Regions from separate parts of the Streptomyces malachitofuscus genome, predicted to be linked through region 1. Evidence: predicted binding sites of a transcription regulator. Region 1 holds the regulator's gene; each other region holds the start of a gene.
The links. The regulator HrcA, encoded in region 1, represses chaperone genes, less so after heat shock. The targets are predictions, from matches to a motif close to TTNGCACTCNGNNNNNCNGAGTGCNAA.
Positions count from the first base shown of each region.

Region 1 (4,750 bases):
AACGTCAAGCATCCGGGCGCGTACGCGGGGGCGCTGGCGGAAGGGCGGTCGCCGGGGGCGGGACGTGAGGTCCTGTCGGACGAGGACCGGCGGGTCGAGCGGGTGCTGCTGGAACTGCGGCTGCGGGAAGGCGTACCGCTGTCGCTGCTGCGGGAGGACGGACTGGCGGCTTCGCGACGTGCGCTCGCGGACGGGCTGCTCGAGGAGGATCCGTACGAGGCGCGGCGTGCCGTGCTCACCCTGCGCGGGCGGCTGCTGGCCGACGCCGTGGTCAGGGACCTGGTGGACTGATCACTCGGCCGAGTGAATCACTGCGGAACGCGGGTTCGAGCCTTGACCTGGTCCGTAGGCTGCCGCCGAAAGGGCGCGGCGGATGTGGAGGACCAAGGAGGTGACCGCTGTGGACGAGCGCGGGATGACCAGGTTCTTCGAGGAGTTCGAGCCTCCCGACGGGGTCAGGGTCGAGCTGCTCCGGGGGGAAATCGTGATGACGGTCAGTCCCGATCTTGTGCACAACATGATCGTGGAGGACGTCCTGGACCAGATTCCGCGCAAGCAGTGGGCTCGCCTCCAGACCCAGGACGTCGACATCATCGACGAGGCCAGCGAGCCCGTGCCGGATCTGGTGGTCCTCAAGCGTGACGCGACGCCCGAGTCGGGCCGTTTGCTGCCGTCCGAGGCGATCACACTGGTGGTCGAGGTCGTGTCCCAGACCAGTGCCGTGCGGGACTACCTTGTCAAGCGGTCGATCTACGCTGCCGGCAAGATCCCCGCGTACCTCATCATCGATCCGATCATGGCGCACTGTGTCCTGCTCACACTGCCCGTCGGAGAGGGGGACGCGGCCGACTACCAGGCGCAGATGAAGCTGGACTTCGGTGAACGAGTGCCGCTCGACATGCTGGGAGTCGGCCTGGACACCGGCGAATTCGGCACCTTTCCGGGTGTCAGACCCCACCGCTTTCCGTGACGAAGTCGATCAGTTCCTCCACGCGGCCCAGGAGCTGGGGCTCCAGGTCCTTGTAGGAGCGCACCGAACCCAGGATCCGCTGCCACGCCTCACCCGTGTTCGCCACCCGCCACCCCAGCGCCGCGCACACCCCCGTCTTCCAGTCCTGCCCCCGCGGCACCCGCGGCCAGGCCTCGATGCCCACCGACGACGGCTTCACGGCCTCCCAGATGTCGATGTACGGGTGGCCCACCACCAGAGCGTGCTCGCTCGTCACCGCCTCGGCGATGCGCCACTCCTTCGAGCCCGGGACCAGATGGTCCACCAGGACCCCCAGCCGCGCGTCGGGACCCGGAGCGAAGTCCGCCACGATCGACGGCAGGTCGTCCACACCCTCCAGGTACTCCACGACCACCCCCTCGATCCGCAGGTCGTCGCCCCACACCTTCTCGACCAGTTCGGCGTCGTGCCGCCCCTCCACGTAGATGCGCCCCGCGCGGGCGACCCGCGCCCGTGCGCCGGGAACGGCCACCGACCCCGACGCCGTACGCGTGGGCCGGGCCGGACCGGACGCCGGCCGCACCAGCGTCACCACGCGACCCTCGAGCAGGAAGCCCCGCGGTTCCAGCGGGAACACCCGGTGCTTGCCGAAGCGGTCCTCCAGCGTCACCGTCCCCGCCTCGCAGCGGATCACCGCGCCGCAGAAGCCGGTGCCGGGTTCCTCCACGACCAGCCCGGGCTCGGCGGCCACCTCGGGGACGGGCTGCGGTTTCTTCCACGGAGGGGTCAGATCGGCGGAGTACTGGCGCATTCTCACGACGATACGAGGATCCCGCCCGCCGTGATCAGTCCGACACGCCGAAACGCCGTGCCAGCGCGTCGCGTTGGGCCCGGACGAACGCCGCGTCGACCACCGCTCCGTGACCGGGCACGTACAGCGCGTCCTCCCCGCCCAGCGCCAGCAGCCGGTCCAGGGCGGCCGGCCACCGCTCCGGCACGGCGTCGGATCCGGCCTGCGGTTCGCCGGACTCCTCGACCAGGTCGCCGCAGAACACCACCTCCGGGTCGCCGGGGACCAGGACCGCGAGATCGTGGGCGGTGTGCCCCGGGCCCACGTTCGCCAGCAACACCTGACGGCCGCCGTCCGCACCCAGGTCGAGCGTCCACTCCCCGCTCACCGCGTGCCGGGGCGCGACCAGCGCGTCCACGGCCTCCTCCGCCACGCGCGCGTCCAGCCCGTGCCGCACCGCGTCCGCGCGCAGCTCCTCGCGCCCCCGCGCGGTCAGTACGGTGTCCATGCCCACCGCGCCGAACACCTCCGCGCCCGCGAACGCCGGCGCCCCGAGGATGTGATCGAAGTGGGGGTGGGTGAGCGCGAGATGCGTCACACGGCGGCCGGTGAGCGCCTGCGCCTCGGCCCGCATCCGTGCGCCCTCACCCAGACCGGAGCCCGCGTCGACGAGCAGCAGGCCGCCCGCCCCCACCACGAGCCCCGCCGTGCAGTCCCACACCGGCAGCCGGCAGCGGCCCACCCCGGGCGCCACTTGCTCCCATCCCGACTCTTCCCAAGTCACGGTCATGACGGGACGCTATCGGGGACGGCGCCGCCCGGCGCGACGGGCGTGGGACCGGCCTTGCCCCGTGCGTACCCCCCGGCCGTACACTGGGCCGGGGAAGTCTGGCACTCGCGTGCGAAGAGTGCCAGAGACGTGACCGGGCGAAGCTACTGGAGGTGTGCGCGATGCTCAGTGAACGCAGGCTCCAGGTGCTGCGCGCCATCGTCCAGGACTACGTGGGCACCGAGGAGCCCGTCGGCTCCAAGGCGCTCACCGAGCGGCACAACCTCGGCGTCTCCCCGGCCACCGTGCGCAACGACATGGCGGCCCTGGAGGACGAGGGCTTCATCGCCCAGCCGCACACCAGCGCAGGGCGCATCCCCACCGACAAGGGTTACCGGCTGTTCGTCGACAAGCTCGCCGGCGTCAAGCCGATGACCGCGCCAGAGCGGCGCGCCATCCAGAACTTCCTCGAGGGCGCCGTCGACCTCGACGACGTGGTCGCCAGGACCGTACGGCTGCTCGCGCAGCTCACCCGGCAGGTCGCCGTCGTGCAGTACCCGTCGCTGACCCGGTCCACGGTGCGGCACGTGGAGCTGCTGTCGCTGGCGCCCGCGCGGCTGATGCTGGTGCTGATCACGGACACCGGCCGGGTCGAGCAGCGCATGGTCGACTGCCCGGCGCCGTTCGGCGAGTCGTCCCTGGCGGATCTGCGGGCGCGGCTGAACAGCCGGGTCGCGGGCCGCCGGTTCACGGATGTACCGAGTCTGGTGGAGGACCTCCCGGAGGCCTTCGAATCCGAGGACCGCGGTACGGTCTCGACGGTGCTCTCCACTCTCCTGGAGACGCTCGTCGAGGAGAACGAGGAGCGGCTGATGATCGGCGGCACCGCCAATCTCACCCGCTTCGGACATGACTTCCCCCTCACGATCCGGCCCGTCCTGGAGGCGCTCGAGGAGCAGGTCGTGCTCCTCAAGCTGCTCGGCGAGGCGAAGGATCCGGGCGTGACCGTCCGTATCGGTCATGAGAACGCCCATGAAGGACTCAACTCCACGTCCGTCGTGTCGGTGGGCTACGGTTCGGGCGGCGAGGCGGTTGCCAAGCTCGGCGTCGTCGGACCGACACGCATGGATTACCCGGGAACGATGGGAGCGGTACGCGCAGTGGCACGGTACGTCGGACAGATCCTGGCGGAGTCGTAGTGGCCACGGACTACTACGCCGTACTCGGCGTGCGCCGCGACGCGTCGCAGGAGGAGATCAAGAAGGCCTTCCGGCGGCTCGCCCGCGAGCTGCATCCGGACGTCAACCCGGATCCGAAGACCCAGGAGCGGTTCAAGGAGATCAACGCCGCCTACGAGGTGCTGTCGGACCCGCAGAAGAAGCAGGTCTACGACCTCGGCGGCGACCCGCTCTCGGGGGCCGGCGGCGCCGGGGGCGCGGGCGGCTTCGGAGCCGGTGGCTTCGGCAACTTCTCCGACATCATGGACGCGTTCTTCGGCACGGCGTCGCAGCGCGGGCCGCGCTCGCGCACCCGCCGGGGCCAGGACGCGATGATCCGCATCGAGGTGGAGCTGGACGAGGCCGCGTTCGGCACCACCAAGGACATCCAGGTCGACACGGCGATCGTCTGCACCACCTGCAACGGCGAGGGCGCCGCGCCCGGCACCACCGCGCAGACGTGTGACATGTGCCGTGGCCGCGGTGAGGTCTCGCAGGTCACGCGGTCCTTCCTGGGGCAGGTCATGACGTCCCGCCCCTGCCCGCAGTGCCAGGGCTTCGGCACGGTCGTCCCCACCCCCTGCCCGGAGTGCGCGGGCGACGGACGGATCCGCTCCCGGCGCACGCTCACGGTCAAGATCCCGGCCGGTGTCGACAACGGCACCCGGATCCAGCTGGCCGGTGAGGGCGAGGTCGGGCCCGGCGGCGGTCCGGCCGGCGACCTGTACGTGGAGATCCACGAACTCCCGCACCCCACGTTCCAGCGGCGCGGCGACGACCTGCACTGCACGGTCACCATCCCGATGACCGCGGCGGCCCTCGGCACCAAGGTGCCGCTGGAGACGCTGGACGGCATGGAGGAGGTCGACATCCGGCCCGGCACCCAGTCCGGCCAGTCGATCCCGCTGCACGGCCGGGGCGTCACGCATCTGCGCGGCGGTGGCCGGGGCGACCTCATCGTCCACGTCGAGGTCCAGACCCCGACCAAGCTCGACCCCGAACAGGAACGCCTCCTGCGCGAACTC
Region 1 is NZ_JBVIGA010000001.1:143,563-148,312, forward strand. It holds gene hemW (radical SAM family heme chaperone HemW) at 1-291, shown strand, start outside; gene ACZ44S_RS00605 (Uma2 family endonuclease) at 374-970, shown strand; gene ACZ44S_RS00610 (DUF3097 domain-containing protein) at 948-1,760, opposite strand; gene ACZ44S_RS00615 (MBL fold metallo-hydrolase) at 1,795-2,529, opposite strand; gene hrcA (heat-inducible transcriptional repressor HrcA) at 2,691-3,707, shown strand; gene dnaJ (molecular chaperone DnaJ) at 3,707-4,750, shown strand, end outside.

Region 2 (4,750 bases), on a different contig from region 1:
TGCTCGCGGCGCAGCCGGGTCGCGACGGCGAGTTCGTGCGCCGGGTCGGTGTCGCGCACCTCGTCGAGGAGGGCGCGGCCTTCGGGGGTGAGGAGGGGGGCGAGGTCGTTCACCGGGTCATTGTGGGCCAGTCGGTGGACCGTACGCCTCCGGCCGCGGTGTCGGGCCGGGTTCGGACCGTCCGGCTGCGAGGATCCGGCCCCATGCGAGCAGTAGGACAAAACGATAAAAAGCTGCCGTCGCGTGGTGCTCGGATCGGCCTCGCCGTCCTTGCTCTCGCCACCATCGCCTCGGGCTGCGGACAGGACGGCGCCGACGTCGAACCCGCGGGCGGCCAACAGCCCCTCCAGGCGCCACCGGCCCGCGCGCTCGACTCCTACGCCACCAAGCTGCGCGCCGCGCACGCCGCGAGGGTCGCCGCCGCGAAGCGCTGGGGCCTGAAACGGGTGCCCCTGACCGCCCCGTCGCCCCCGGAGAAGAAGCCGAGGATCACCACCCGGGACGGCTTCGAGGTCGACGGCCACCGCCGGCTGGGACTCCCGCCGGTCTTCACCACCGTCCCCACGAAGCAGAAGATCCTCTTCCTCACCATCGACGACGGCGAGGAGAAGGACCCGGCGTTCCTGCGGATGATGAGCGAGCTGAACATCCCCTACACCGCCTTCCTCAGCGACTACCTCGTCAAGGAGGACTACGGCTACTTCAAGAAGATGCAGGACAGGGGCGTCGGCCTGCACAACCACACCCTGCACCACCCCTACCTCCCGGCCCTGTCCCACGCCCGCCAGAAGCGCGAGATCTGCGGCATGCAGAAGGTCATCGAGAAGCGCTACGGCAAGCGCCCCGCCCTCTTCCGCCCGCCCTACGGCAACTACGACAAGAACACCCTGCGCGCCGCGAAGGCCTGCGGGATCACCCACGTCCCCCTCTGGAACGAGGAGGTCTTCGTCGACCACTGGGAGTACCGCGAGTGGGACCGCTCGCTGCACCCCGGCGACATCGTCCTCTCCCACTTCCGCGGCCGCGAGGACTGGAAGGGAACGATGCCGGACATGGTCCGCCGCTTCCTGGACAAGGTCACCGCCGAGGGATACGCGGTGGCGCGACTGGAGGACTACCTGTGAGCCGGAGCAGGGCCCCGGCGGCCGCCCTTCTGGCGGGCACCGCCCTGCTGGCCCTGACCACCGGATGCGCGTCGCCGGACGCAGCGGGCGGGGCGTCCGCACCGGACGGCACCGGCCGGAGGTCCGCACCGGCCGGGGCGACGGGCAGCGCCCGTCGCGACCTCCCGCCCGTGATCGACCGCATCCCGACCGACGACAAGGTCGTCTTCCTCACCTACGACGACGGCGCCGAACGCGACCCCCGCTTCATCGACCTGGTGCGCGAGCGCCGGCTCCCCGTCAGCATGTTCCTCACGGACAGCGTGATGGGCCCCGGCTACGCCCACTTCGCCCGCCTGCGCGCGGTCGGCGCGAGCCTGCAGAACCACACCCTCGACCACGCCGCCCTGCGCGGTCTGCCCTACGCCGGACAGCGCGCCGAGATCTGCGGTCAGCAGCGCAAGCTCACGTCCCGCTTCGGCATCCGCCCCCGCCTCTTCCGCCCGCCCTACGGCACGTACGACACCACGACCCTGCGCGCCGCCGCCGACTGCGGCATCGCCGCGGTGGTCCTGTGGCGGGCGGTCCTGGAACCCGACGGCCACCTCACCTACACCCGCGGCCCCCACCGCCTGAACCCCGGCGACATCGTCTCCGTACCGTCGGGCGAGGCGCCGACGCTGTCACTGGCGGAACGGACGGTACGACTGCTGGGGGAGTTGCGGGAACGGGGGTTGAGGGTGGGGCGCCTGGAGGACTACGTGGGTGAAGCCGCCTCATCGACGCTTCCTGGCGAGCACCGCTCACCTTCCAGCCCGTCCGGCGCTTGAGGACGAGGCCCGTTCAGGGCCGAAGCGGGGCCCGGGGGCGGCAGCCCCCGGTGACGGTTACTGCAACACCGCCAGCTGCACGATCCCGTGCCGAAAGACGCCCCCACCCCCGACGCGCCGCACGGCAATTGGCACTCCGCTTGACCGAGTGCTAACCGCAGTCATAGTCTCAGGTCTGGCACTCCCCCCTGGAGAGTGCCAAACACGCGACGGGCAGGTCCGGCACCCGCGACGACGGATCCACCTGGTCGCCACCTCAGACAGTTAACCCCGTGAGATCTCCGAAGGGGGAGGTCGGATCGTGACGACCGCCAGCTCCAAGGTTGCCATCAAGCCGCTCGAGGACCGCATCGTGGTCCAGCCGCTCGACGCCGAGCAGACCACGGCTTCGGGCCTGGTCATTCCGGACACCGCCAAGGAGAAGCCCCAGGAGGGCGTCGTCCTGGCCATCGGTCCGGGCCGCATCGAGGACGGCAAGCGCGTCGAGCTCGACGTGAAGGTCGGCGACGTCGTTCTGTACAGCAAGTACGGCGGCACCGAGGTCAAGTACAACGGCGAGGAGTACCTCGTCCTCTCGGCCCGCGACGTCCTCGCGATCGTCGAGAAGTAAGGGAACCCCGGGGACAACCCCCCGGAGAACCCGACCTCGAAGCAAGCACTTTTGCTCGACACCGCGCCCCTGGCCCCAGCATCCGACAAGGAGCCGGGTGACCGGGGGCGCGGTGATTTCACCTAGATTTCCGAGAGGGCTCCCGCTGCCATGGCGAAGATCCTGAAGTTCGACGAGGACGCCCGTCGCGCCCTCGAGCGCGGCGTCAACAAGCTTGCCGACACGGTGAAGGTGACGATCGGTCCGAAGGGCCGCAACGTCGTCATCGACAAGAAGTTCGGCGCCCCCACCATCACCAACGACGGTGTCACGATCGCCCGCGAGGTGGAGATCGAGGACCCGTACGAGAACCTCGGCGCGCAGCTGGTGAAGGAGGTGGCGACCAAGACCAACGACATCGCGGGTGACGGCACCACCACCGCCACCGTGCTGGCCCAGGCGCTGGTCCGCGAGGGCCTGAAGAACGTCGCCGCCGGCGCCTCCCCGGCCGCCCTGAAGAAGGGCATCGACGCCGCCGTCGCCGCGGTCTCCGAGGACCTGCTCGCCTCGGCCCGCCCGATCGACGAGAAGTCCGACATCGCCGCCGTCGCCGCGCTGTCCGCCCAGGACCAGCAGGTCGGCGAGCTCATCGCCGAGGCCATGGACAAGGTCGGCAAGGACGGTGTCATCACCGTCGAGGAGTCCAACACCTTCGGTCTGGAGCTGGACTTCACCGAGGGCATGGCCTTCGACAAGGGCTACCTGTCGCCGTACTTCGTGACGGACCAGGAGCGCATGGAGGCCGTCCTCGACGACCCGTACATCCTCATCACGCAGGGCAAGATCTCCTCCATCGCGGAGCTGCTGCCGCTGCTGGAGAAGGTCATCCAGGCCAACGCCTCCAAGCCGCTGCTGATCATCGCCGAGGACGTCGAGGGCGAGGCGCTGTCGACCCTGGTCGTCAACAAGATCCGCGGTACCTTCAACGCGGTCGCCGTCAAGGCTCCGGGCTTCGGTGACCGCCGCAAGGCGATGCTGCAGGACATGGCCGTCCTCACCGGCGCCACGGTCGTCTCCGAGGAGGTCGGCCTCAAGCTCGACCAGGTCGGTCTGGACGTGCTGGGCTCCGCCCGTCGCGTGACCGTCACCAAGGACGACACCACGGTCGTCGACGGCGGCGGCAAGAAGGAGGACGTCGAGGGTCGCGTCGGCCAGATCAAGGCCGAGATCGAGACCACCGACTCCGACTGGGACCGCGAGAAGCTCCAGGAGCGTCTCGCGAAGCTGGCCGGCGGCGTGTGCGTGATCAAGGTCGGCGCCGCCACCGAGGTGGAGCTGAAGGAGAAGAAGCACCGTCTGGAGGACGCCATCTCCGCGACCCGCGCCGCGGTCGAGGAGGGCATCGTCTCCGGTGGTGGCTCCGCGCTGGTCCACGCCGTCAAGGTCCTCGAGGGCAACCTCGACAAGACCGGCGACGAGGCCACCGGTGTCGCCGTGGTCCGCAAGGCCGCCGTCGAGCCGCTGCGCTGGATCGCCGAGAACGCCGGCCTCGAGGGCTACGTCATCGTCTCCAAGGTCGCCGAGCTCGAGAAGGGCAGCGGCTACAACGCCGCCACCGGCGAGTACGGCGACCTGGTCAAGGCCGGCGTCATCGACCCGGTCAAGGTGACCCGTTCCGCCCTGGAGAACGCCGCCTCCATCGCCTCCCTGCTCCTCACGACCGAGACCCTGGTCGTCGAGAAGAAGGAAGAGGAGGAGCCGGCCGCCGCCGGTGGCCACGGCCACGCCCACTGACGACGCCGTAAGGTCGCCAGAACCCGAGTGAACCCGAGTGAAGGCCCGGCACCCCGGAACGGGGGCGCCGGGCCTTCGCCGTACCCATGACCTTCCGATCATGGAACCGAAGGAGCCCCGGGACAGTCTCTGCACACAGCGACCGGAGCGGCGGCAGGGGAGGGGGAGGGCGATGAACCAGGTGCTCTACGGGGAACGGTCCCGCAACCCGTTGGCGCGGACCGTGGAACTGGCCGAGGGCGGCCTGCGCAGGGGCGGCAGGACGACTCCCTTGGAGGAGCTGAACCTCGGCGCCATGGCGGAGGCGTTCCTGCGGGGGAGCTGGCTCGGCGGCGGTGGCAGCGAACGTCCGCTGGCATCCCTGCCGCAGGAGCGCGGCCTCGTCCCGGTCACCCGTGTCACCGGCACCACCACTCCCCTGAAGACGCGTCAGG
Region 2 is NZ_JBVIGA010000031.1:47,958-52,707, forward strand. It holds gene ACZ44S_RS34040 (THUMP-like domain-containing protein) at 1-113, opposite strand, end outside; gene ACZ44S_RS34045 (polysaccharide deacetylase family protein) at 204-1,124, shown strand; gene ACZ44S_RS34050 (polysaccharide deacetylase family protein) at 1,121-1,933, shown strand; gene groES (co-chaperone GroES) at 2,235-2,543, shown strand; gene groL (chaperonin GroEL) at 2,694-4,316, shown strand; gene ACZ44S_RS34065 (hypothetical protein) at 4,489-4,750, shown strand, end outside.
Region 2: the regulator HrcA is predicted to act here: its motif matches at 2,062-2,088, upstream of groES (co-chaperone GroES).

Region 3 (4,750 bases), on a different contig from region 1:
CACGGCGGTTGGTGCCGGACCACAGGAACTGGTCGATGAGGTAGCCGTGGGCGCCGTGCAGCTCCACGCCGTCGAAGCCGATGCGCTCGGCGTCGGCGGCCGCCCGGGCGAACGCGGCGACGACGTCGTCGATGTCGGCCTGCGTCATCGCCTTGCCGGCGCCCTCGGTGCCGTCCGTGCGCACCCCTGACGGACCGACCGCCGGAGCCTGCGGGTACGGCGCCTGGCCCTGCTCACGGACCATGCCGATGTGCCACAGCTGCGGCACGATCGTGCCGCCCGCCGCGTGCACCGCCTCGGCGACCTTCGCCCAGCCCGCCAGCTGCTCCTCGCCGTGGAACCGCGGCACCCGATCGCTCTGCCCGGCGGACTCGTGCCCCACGTACGTCCCCTCGGTGACGATCAGCCCGACACCGGCGGCGGCACGGCGGGAGTAGTACGACACCACGTCCTCACCGGGCACACCGCCCGGCGAGAACATCCGGGTCATCGGAGCCATGACGATGCGGTTGGGAACGGTCAGGCCGTTGATGGTGGCGGGCCGGGAGAGAATCCCGGCGGCCCGGGCGGTGGTGTCCGAGGCGGTGACGGTCACGTGAAGGGCTCCTCGAGTCGATACCGGATGGTATGTGCGCATGCATTGAATCCGCTTCGACGTCAACCGGAGGGAACCCAGCGGCATTCCATCCACCCCGCACCACCCACCCGTGATCCCCGCCACACCCCCGAGCGGTCCGGGCGAACCGGCCCCGCACGCGCCGAGGGCGGCACCCCCTGTCGGAACAGGGGATGCCGCCCTCGGACACGCGACGGACGGATCCGATCCTCGGAAGGATCAGAAGTCCATGTCACCGCCCGGCATGCCGCCGCCGGCCGGGGCCGCGGCCTTCTCCGGCTTGTCGGCGATGACGGCCTCGGTGGTGAGGAACAGCGCGGCGATGGAGGCGGCGTTCTGCAGGGCGGAACGGGTCACCTTCGCCGGGTCGATGATGCCTTCCTTGACCAGGTCGACGTACTCGCCGCTCGCGGCGTTCAGGCCGTGACCCGGGGTCAGGTTGCGCACCTTCTCCACCACGACGCCGCCCTCGAGGCCGGCGTTCACGGCGATCTGCTTCAGCGGGGCCTCCAGCGCGAGCTTCACGGCCTGGGCGCCGGTCGCCTCGTCACCCTCGAGCTCCAGCTTCTCGAAGACCTGGGAGGCCTGCAGCAGGGCCACGCCACCACCGGCGACGATGCCCTCCTCGACGGCCGCCTTGGCGTTGCGCACGGCGTCCTCGATGCGGTGCTTGCGCTCCTTGAGCTCCACCTCGGTGGCGGCACCGGCCTTGATGACCGCGACACCGCCGGCGAGCTTCGCCAGGCGCTCCTGCAGCTTCTCGCGGTCGTAGTCCGAGTCGCTGTTCTCGATCTCGGCGCGGATCTGGTTCACGCGGCCCTGGACCTGGTCGGCCGAGCCGGCACCGTCGACGATGGTGGTCTCGTCCTTGGTGATGACGACCTTGCGGGCCTTGCCCAGCAGGTCGAGCGTGGCGTTCTCCAGCTTGAGGCCGACCTCCTCGGAGATGACCTCGCCGCCCGTGAGGATGGCGATGTCGCCGAGCATGGCCTTGCGGCGGTCGCCGAAGCCCGGGGCCTTGACGGCGACGGACTTGAAGGTGCCGCGGATCTTGTTGACGACCAGGGTCGACAGGGCCTCGCCCTCGACGTCCTCGGCGATGATCAGCAGCGGCTTGCCCGACTGCATGACCTTCTCCAGGAGCGGGAGCAGGTCCTTGACGTTGGAGATCTTGGAGTTCGCGATCAGGATGTACGGGTCGTCGAGGACGGCCTCCATACGCTCCATGTCGGTGGCGAAGTACGCCGAGATGTAGCCCTTGTCGAAGCGCATACCCTCGGTGAGCTCCAGCTCCAGACCGAAGGTCTGGGACTCCTCGACGGTGATGACGCCTTCCTTGCCGACCTTGTCCATGGCCTCGGCGATCAGCTCGCCGATCTGGGTGTCGGCGGCGGAGATGGAGGCCGTGGAGGCGATCTGCTCCTTGGTCTCGACATCCTTCGCCTGCTCCAGCAGGGCGGCGGAGACGGCCTCGACGGCCTTCTCGATACCGCGCTTCAGAGCCATCGGGTTGGCACCGGCGGCGACGTTGCGCAGGCCCTCCTTGACCAGGGCCTGGGCGAGAACGGTCGCGGTGGTCGTACCGTCACCGGCGACGTCGTCCGTCTTCTTGGCGACTTCCTTGACCAGCTCGGCGCCGATCTTCTCGTACGGGTCCTCGAGCTCGATCTCCTTGGCGATGGACACACCATCGTTGGTGATCGTGGGGGCGCCCCACTTCTTCTCGAGGACGACGTTGCGGCCCTTGGGGCCGAGCGTCACCTTGACGGCGTCCGCGAGCTGGTTCATGCCGCGCTCGAGGCCGCGCCGCGCCTCCTCGTCGAACGCGATGATCTTGGCCATGTGAAGTGGTCCCTCCAGGACTGGGGGTGATTCCTTCGGACCGCGCCCGCGCCCGCGACGGACGGCTCGCCGGCCCCGTGGTTCCTTGCCCCACACGGCCCGCGGGCCTCACCGACCCGGTCCTCGTTGTCACTCTCACCTTCAGAGTGCTAACGCCAATGATTAGCACTCGACCCATGCGAGTGCAAGCGCCCATGGGGTGTACACGGGGGCGCTCAGCCGCGCGCGAACACCGCCGTACGGCGGTGGCGGGCACGGCGAAGGGCCCGTACCCCAAGAGGTACGGGCCCTTCGTCGGCAGAAGATCCTTGCGGCAGGTAGCGCGTTCAGGCGCTGAGACGAACCATGTCGGCCTGCGGGCCCTTCTGACCCTGCGAGATCTCGAACTCGACCCGCTGGCCTTCTTCGAGGGTGCGGTAGCCGTCCATCTGGATCGCGCTGTAGTGGACGAAAACATCCGCACCACCGTCGACCGCGATGAAGCCGTACCCCTTCTCCGCGTTGAACCACTTGACGGTGCCCTGAGCCATGCCTAACTCCCCTATTACTGGCCCTTGCACAGATCCACACTTCGCGGATCCGGGTCAGACCTCACCCCCCAACGGTTGGGGGCGTGCGCCGGAACGCGTCGACCGCGGCTGAATGTATCTGTCCAACTGCCGTCTGCAACAGGTCAATCGGACGAGAAATCTGGACGACACCGGTCCGGAATGTGGCGAGAATTCGCCTGAATTCAGGTCAAGTCGGGCCGGGCAAACGTCACAAATGCCGCGAGAAGGGCCCACACTTTGGCTACATCCAGTCGGGCGGGCGGCAGAAATTCACGGTGCTCGATCAGTGGATCAGGAGCGCGTTCCCCAACCCTACCGCGCTCAATCCCATGGAATTGCCCCCTCCGCATCTCTCACGGAGGGGGCAAAGTCCTCTACGCTCGGTCACCGCCATTACCGAAGGTAATGATCAGCCGCCGGCCACCGCCGGAATGATCGACACACCGGCCCCGTCCGGGGTGGCCGTGTCGAGCCCCTGCTCGAACCGCACGTCGTCGTCGTTGACGTACACGTTGACGAACCGACGCAGCTTGCCCTGATCGTCCAGGACCCGGGCGGCGATGCCCGTGTGGTTCTTCTCCAGGTCCGAGATGACCTCGGCGAGGGTGGTCCCCTCGGCGTTCACCTCGGCCTTGCCGCCGGTGTAGGTGCGCAGGATGGTAGGGATGCGAACAGTAACGCTCACTGTGAAACCTCCGGTCAGGTGACGTACCCAGGGGCGCGGGGAACTGCGCGATCCGTCACGACAGCCCCGCGGAAGAACAACTCAGACAAGACCGGCTTCACGGAACGACTCCAGGCTCGGACGGATCGTCGCCGTCAGCCCTGTGCCGGCCACCGCGTCCAGCGTCTTCAGACCATCACCCGTGTTGAGCACGACCGTGGTCAGGGACGGGTCGAGCACACCGCTCTCGAGAAGCTTCTTCGTCACGCCGACCGTGACACCCCCCGCGGTCTCCGCGAAGATCCCCTCCGTCCGCGCGAGCAACGTGATCGCCTCGACGATCTGCTCGTCCGTGACGTCCTCCACCGCACCGCCCGTGCGACGGGCGATGTCCAGGACGTACGGACCGTCCGCCGGGTTCCCGATCGCCAGCGACTTGGCGATCGTGTCCGGCTTCTGCGGACGGACGACGTCGTGCCCGGCCTTGTACGCCGTGGAGACCGGCGAGCACCCCTCCGCCTGCGCACCGAAGATCTTGTACGGCTTGTCCTCGACGAGCCCGAGCTTGATCAGCTCCTGCAGCCCCTTGTCGATCTTCGTGAGCTGCGAGCCGGAGGCGATCGGGACCACGATCTGGTCGGGCAGCCGCCATCCCAGCTGCTCGCAGATCTCGTAGGCGAGGGTCTTGGAGCCCTCCGCGTAGTACGGCCGCAGGTTGACGTTGACGAAGCCCCAGCCCTCGCCGGCCGGGTCGCCGATCAGCTCGGAGCAGAAGCGGTTCACGTCGTCGTAGTTGCCCTCGATGCCGACGAGCTCCCCGCCGTAGACGGCGGCCATGACGACCTTGCCCTGCTCCAGGTCGTGCGGGATGAACACGCAGGAGCGGAAGCCCGCGCGGGCGGCGGCGGCACCGACCGCGCCGGCGAGGTTGCCGGTCGAGGAGCAGGACAGCGTGGTGAAACCGAAGGCGCGGGCGGCCTCGATGGCCTGGGCCACGACGCGGTCCTTGAAGGAGTGCGTCGGGTTGCCGGAGTCGTCCTTGATGTACAGGCCGCCGGTGACGCCCAGCTCGCGGGC
Region 3 is NZ_JBVIGA010000005.1:247,544-252,293, forward strand. It holds gene ACZ44S_RS09515 (NADH:flavin oxidoreductase) at 1-595, opposite strand, end outside; gene groL (chaperonin GroEL) at 836-2,458, opposite strand; gene ACZ44S_RS09525 (cold-shock protein) at 2,785-2,988, opposite strand; gene ACZ44S_RS09530 (MoaD/ThiS family protein) at 3,419-3,694, opposite strand; gene thrC (threonine synthase) at 3,776-4,750, opposite strand, start outside.
Region 3: the regulator HrcA is predicted to act here: its motif matches at 2,621-2,647, upstream of groL (chaperonin GroEL).